2 regions of the Paenibacillus sp. MER TA 81-3 genome follow, and region 2 is predicted to be linked to the other one. Evidence: predicted binding sites of a transcription regulator. Region 2 holds the regulator's gene; the other holds the start of a gene.
The links. Region 2 encodes LexA, which represses DNA repair genes until DNA is damaged. Its sites were predicted from a motif close to CGAACATATGTTCG; they were not measured.

Region 1 (3,432 bases), on a different contig from region 2:
ATGAATAAAATGACTCATTGATACACGAAAGGCGCGGACAGGATGATGAAGCAGCTTGCAGCGGCTTTACAGGTTGGATTTAGCATTTACATACATTGAAAGCATGGCGGTACAGATATAGATGAAGGATGGTGTCTCATATGAAAGCCGAAATGATTGCTGTCGGTACGGAACTGCTATTAGGGCAAATTGTAAACACCAATGCACAATATTTATCTCAGCAGTTGGCTCTTCTTGGGGTTGATGTCTATTATCAGACGGTAGTTGGCGATAATGCCGATCGGCTCCGTCACACAATCGAAGTGGCGCGAAGCCGTTCGAATGTCATTTTGTTTACAGGCGGACTCGGACCTACGATGGACGATATAACGAAAGATGTGTTGGCTGAATTGCTGGGGAGCGAGTTGTATCATGACGAGGATGCATTGACTCAGATGGAGAAAATGTTTGCCGGACGCGGCACTCCGATGGTAGAAAGCAATAAGCGCCAAGCGCTCGTTATTGAAGGGGCGGACGTGCTTCCGAACAGAACTGGCTTGGCGATCGGGAATGCGATCGTTCATGAAGGTGTGGCATATATTGTGCTTCCCGGGCCTCCGCGTGAAATGAAACCGATGTTTGCAGAACAGGTCGTTCCTTGGATGAAAGACAATGGATTGCTTGATGCATCGACGCTGTATACGCGTATGCTGAAATTTGCAGGCGTCGGTGAATCCATCTTGGAGGATGCGCTTCGTGATCTAATTGAGGCGCAGGGGGATACAACGATTGCGACGTACGCCAAAGAAGGTGAAGTGCTCGTTCGTCTTGCGACGAAGAGCGATGATGCAGCTCTGGCTGCAAGCAAGCTTGGAGAAGTAGAAACGGAAATCACGAATCGTCTCGGTCAGCATCTGTATGCAGCAGAAGACGTATCGATGAACGAGGTGCTCGTCAACCATCTCATTCAGCATCAAATGACGTTGTCTGCTGCGGAAAGCTGTACAGGAGGCTTATTTGCGGAGATGATGACGTCAGTTCCGGGAAGCTCACAAGTGTTTCTTGGTGGAGCCGTAACGTATTCCAACGAAATGAAGGAACGGATTCTCGGTGTGCCCCATGAGCTGTTAGAAGGGGAAAGCGCTCCGGGAGCGGTTAGTTCTGAAGCGGCCAAAGCGATGGTTGAGGGCATGCAGGACATTGCGGACACGGATTTCACGGTTGCAATTACAGGGGTTGCCGGGCCAGGCCATTCAGAACGCAAACCGGTAGGTCTTGTCTATATTGCAATCGGAGAAAAGGGCAAGGATACGCATGTCGAAGAGCTCCGCTTGAGCGGGGATCGCGACACGATCCGAATTAGAACGGTGAACGCCGTAATGTACCGCTTATGGCGGAAATTGCAAGGACATGGATAAACTTTACTTTCGTTGTGGCATAGCTTATAATTAAAGTAATAGTTAACGGAGGAACCGTAACAAAGTCATCTTACTTTGTTGCGGTTTTTTTTTGCGCATTGCTACTATTTCACGTTGTACAAAATGTTAATAAAAGGGATTTAGGGGTGGTTTTTCGCAAAATAAACGAATGTATGTTCGAAAAAATGCTTGGCAAACCGATCAAAACACGGTATGATATATTTATCAAACAAACGAATGAAGGAAGTGAGTTTGTGTCAGATCGCCGCGCTGCATTAGAAATGGCATTGCGTCAAATTGAGAAACAATTCGGTAAAGGTTCGATTATGAAACTCGGCGAATCCACTCATATGCAAGTTGAGATCGTTTCGAGCGGATCGTTAGCATTAGATATAGCATTAGGTATAGGTGGACTGCCACGAGGCCGTGTTGTTGAAGTATACGGACCAGAATCTTCTGGTAAGACGACGGTTGCACTACATGCTATTGCTGAAGTGCAGAAGTCAGGTGGACAAGCTGCATTCATCGATGCGGAACATGCTTTGGACCCGTTGTATGCAAGCAAGTTGGGCGTTAACATTGATGAGTTGCTTCTGTCTCAGCCGGATACAGGAGAGCAAGCACTTGAAATCGCCGAAGCGCTCGTGCGCAGCGGTGCTGTCGATATTGTCGTTATTGACTCTGTTGCTGCCCTCGTACCGAAGGCAGAGATTGAAGGCGAGATGGGGGACTCTCATGTCGGCTTGCAAGCACGCTTGATGTCTCAAGCTTTGCGTAAATTATCCGGTGCCATCAGTAAGTCCAAGACGATTGCTATATTCATTAACCAGTTGCGCGAGAAGGTCGGCGTAATGTTCGGTAACCCAGAGACGACTCCAGGCGGTCGCGCGCTGAAGTTCTATTCTAGTGTGCGTCTGGATGTGCGCCGTGTGGAGACGATCAAGCAAGGGAATGATATGATCGGTAACCGTACGCGCATTAAGGTTGTGAAGAATAAAGTTGCGCCTCCGTTTAAGCAAGCGGATATCGATATTATGTATGGAGAGGGTATTTCCCGCGAAGGCAGCATCGTCGATATCGGTACGGAATTGGATATTATTCAGAAGAGCGGTGCGTGGTACTCCTTTGACAGTGAGCGCTTAGGCCAGGGCCGCGAGAATGCGAAGCAATTCTTGAAGGAGCATCGCGACATTTCAGAAGTCATTGAGAAAAAGATTCGTGATGCCAGCAATTTATCGACGACAATCCCACAGAATGCTTCGAATGAAGAAGAAGATGCAGCACTTGAACTGGAAGTAGAAGAGTAATCATAACTGTTATGGACAAGCACCTTCAAGTTTGTTGAAGGTGCTTGTTTTTGTACACACTTTGCGATGCTTATTTATTTTGTTTGGTCATAACGGCACTGCTGCGGTATAGTAAAGATACCGTGTATTCATTGGGGGAAGAAAGAGCGAAATGAACACGGATGGAGGAGAGTACTGTGAGCGATAAGGAACGTATCGTATCTATCGTGCGGGTCGAGCGTGACGATAAGCAGGCAGGACGATATATTATTCATTTGGATCAAGCTTCACCGCTCAACGTACATGAGGCAGTGATGATTAAATATCGCCTGTTGAAAGGTACGGAGCTCTCTCTGGACTCCTTGGACGAGATATTGCGTGCAGACGAAGGGAATAAGGCCTACGTTCAATCGATCAAGTATTTGCAACGCAAACCTAGAACCCGGATGGAACTGGCCCGTAACCTGGCTCAGAAGGGCTATGAAGAGGGTATCATCCAAGAGGTGCTGGATCGGCTGGAACAGGAGTGGCTGGTCGATGATCAGGCTTATGCGCACCAATGGACGAATCAACGGGTCACCCGTCATATGAAGGGTCGTCGCTGGATACAGCACGAGTTGAAGCAGAAGGGCGTTCACGAGCAGCATATCAGTTCCGCAATAGAGGCGATAGAGCCCGAACAAGAATGGGAGAGCGCTATGCAGGCTGCCCGCAAGAAATGGCGGCAAACCAAGGGTGAACTTCATCTT
Region 2 (3,432 bases):
GCTTGTTCAGTTGTGTGCTGTTACGACGCACCTTGCGTTCCCAACTGCGAGACATGAATGTTAGCCCCCTTATTATTGCGACAATAAGACGTTGATGTACCTAATAAGCTCTTGCCTAATTGAATTTCAATATAATAATCGATGCAATTCCGGACAAAATCCGGTAATTACACCGACTTGGTCTATCGCTTACATTAATGAACAAGCCCGCCGGACCCGCCCTTTTCGCCCATTTGTTCTTCATCTTCAACAAAGCGAATCGTATCCAACTGGTTACGGACTTGCTTCCGGAATAAAGACAAATATTGCTCTCGCAGGCGCGCACGTTCCGCCAACTCCGTCTCGTTTAATCCTTCAGTTTTCTGCTTGCGGGCAAGCTCGTTTATTCGTGCGATCAATTGATCGATATTCATTGTCGTACCTCCATGTTTCTAAGCATATCTTCTACTTTGACATGGCAGGTCAAGCTTGTCAAGCAAGCGTATCGACTACAATCGCCATGGAGAAAGAATACAAAAATACATAGAAAGAGACCCATATTGAGTCTCCCGTTAAGCTTTAATATAAATGGTGAGTTATTGAACCATATTATAATCACTCTGTACAGTATGGCAAATGAACATCCCCGTATTACGAGCAGATATGTAGTGACCACTTAATATGTGATTTGATTACATCAATGGAAGAAAGACAATTCCCTATTCTAACTCCAAAGGCACAAGTATGACATCTCCCGCCAACAGCGTATGTCCTTCTATATCATTCAATACGATGATTTCATAAATGTATTGACGAATATCCATATGCTCTGGTTTGTAAGCAGCAGCAATAACCCATAAGGAATCTCCTGGCTGGACAAGCACCCGTTCCACTGCGCTCTCCATTCCTACCTGCTCCTGCACATCATCGTTCCCCCACGCTTGTACAATGCTGCCGCATGTGACGAAAAAGAGAGCGATCGTAAAGACGATAAGACGAAGTCGACGTATATATATTGAACGACGTTGCTTTCCTCTACCATTGCTGGCAGCAGTCGATACATTATAAATTGAACGATAAGTTGTATACATCATCTATCCCATCTCCCCAAACGCTTGTTCTATTACTTTCGCAAATAATTTAACACGAACACTTGTTTGAGTCAATATATTTTTAGAACATTAGTTCTCATATCATTCGTCTTTTTCTCCTTCCTATTCACGCCCGATAAAAGAGAACGCTTAAAAAGCGCGAGTTTATGCATTTTCCTTAGAACTTATGTTTGTACGAACGGAGGTTCTATGGTATAATTTTGACAAAAGAGTATTCATTGGAGTTGATACCCTTGTCTAAAATATCCAGTCGTCAACAAGCGATTCTTGATTTTATACGCAATGAAGTTCGTGGTAAAGGTTATCCACCATCGGTTCGCGAGATTGGCGAAGCGGTTGGCTTAGCCTCCAGTTCTACAGTGCACGGTCATCTGGATCGCCTTGAGAAGAAAGGCTTCATTCGTCGCGATCCGACGAAGCCCCGTGCAATTGAACTGCTCAGCCATGAACAATCCGAGCGTACGAATGAATTCACCCAGTCTGTAGCAAGAATTCCGGTAGTGGGTAAAGTAACGGCGGGTGAACCTATTACGGCAACTGAGAATATTGAAGACTATTTCCCGTTACCTACACATATGGTCGGGGACGACGAGAACGTGTTTATGTTATCTGTCATTGGTGATAGTATGATCGAAGCCGGAATACATAACGGCGATTATGTCATTGTTCGCCAGCAGCAGACTGCTAATAACGGAGATATCGTCGTAGCGATGACGGAAAACGATGAAGCAACGGTCAAGACTTTTTATCGCGAGAAAGACCATGTCCGTCTTCAACCCGAGAACCCGACATACGAACCTATTTGTCTGAAGCATGTGACGATTTTGGGTAAGGTCATTGGTTTGTTCCGAGATTTCCATTAACAAAACACAGCCTTTGGTTCTCCTCATAGGTGAATTATCGGCTGTGTTTTTATTTTCAAAAGCTAAATTTGTTATTTCCATTTATACGCTGCTTTTCTCGCACGCGTGTTGATCTTCTTGAAACATATTCCAGTTTTAGCGTCGTATTTTTACGCTGTTCTTCCCTCTCTTATCGGCTGCCATGACAATATACGCTCCATCTTGAACGGACGCCATCCACTCGAACGCAAACAAGTCGCATGAACAGTGCCATCACTGATTTTGTGAATGATAACACGGCGCTTCGTGATGTCGCCATGTCTGTCTTCATAAATGATCTCAATTGCTCGACCAATATAATGTTCAAGAAGCATGTCACTTCACCTCCATTCAGAACGTTTGTTCTTATTATTTGCGATTTCTCAAAGCATAAGCCAATAATCGTTCGTTTATAAAAAAAAGATGACTCCTGATGAATACCAGAAGTCACCTTTTGCAGTCTAGGCCATCGTGTTTTTCAAACCGTCACAATAAGGGTTACAATACATTTTTTCCGCTTGTCGTACTTAACTTAAAAAGTAAGATATAAAAATCTGCTAGGATTTATTAGACCAATGCACAGGATCTTTAGAGATCGGCATGAGGTGATACACCCCGTACGTTGCACCCACTTTTACAAGATCATCGTAATTCGAAATACTAATAGATGTTCCATCCGCTTTTTTTATAGTAGTCTTCTTGGTAACCGGGGAGTTCATATCAATTGCGTTTCCGCGAATATGATCCGAATCAAGTGCAGGGGCGGCCACAATGCTGTATGCGGCAACCATTTCAGCAGCAGCGTTTTTGGATTTAGTATATTTGCTATCATCATTTGGATGTACCCATTGAATATTGACGCCGCTCATTGAAGGAACATCTTTAGGACTGATTTGCCCTTTGCTAATTTTGTATGAATAATGCATAAGATATGCTCGTTCTTTTGGTCTTAACGTAGAAGTCACTGTAACCGTAATATTGGCATCCTTCATCGCTTTAATGAACTTTTCAACTTTAGGTCTGAATTCACTGCTCAAATCACTGACGCTTGCAGAATTAGGAAATTCTTGAACCCATCTCTTCCCGCTTATACCACTGTAAGTAGATGACGCTCCAAATGCTGTTGCAGGAACAACAAGTGATAAAGTAAGAATCAGCATAACAGCAACTTTAAATAGCTTCATATTAATACCTCCTAAAATATTGTTATTTTTTGCCTGATCCAAACATACCAAATATTCTCTATTTTTGATATAGTTTTCAAAAAATAATATATTTGAAAATGAAAAAGAGCCGTGACTCCCTACGAGTCTTCTCTTCTAGCAATGATTATTTGCGTGTATGGCTTCGTACACTATACATTTTCACAACCTGAAATCTATACGATAAGCTAAGCCCCTAGTTTATTCTAACTGCCCTGTAATCACCTCAAGCACTGTTTTCGACCTTTTCAGAAAACA

Region 1: a site for LexA is predicted at 1,564-1,577, ahead of recA (recombinase RecA). Genes of this name have one in related genera too.

The regions. Positions count from the first base shown of each region.
Region 1 is NZ_JAMAWB010000001.1:361,544-364,975, forward strand. Features, by position in the region: gene M3650_RS01615 (competence/damage-inducible protein A) at 141-1,397, shown strand; gene recA (recombinase RecA) at 1,652-2,704, shown strand; gene M3650_RS01625 (regulatory protein RecX) at 2,881-3,432, shown strand, end outside.
Region 2 is NZ_JAMAWB010000009.1:260,694-264,125, forward strand. Features, by position in the region: gene M3650_RS15390 (methyltransferase) at 1-55, opposite strand, end outside; gene M3650_RS15395 (DUF896 domain-containing protein) at 195-413, opposite strand; gene M3650_RS15400 (LysM peptidoglycan-binding domain-containing protein) at 699-1,073, opposite strand; gene lexA (transcriptional repressor LexA) at 1,325-1,954, shown strand; gene M3650_RS15410 (hypothetical protein) at 2,104-2,307, opposite strand; gene M3650_RS15415 (D-alanyl-D-alanine carboxypeptidase family protein) at 2,530-3,156, opposite strand.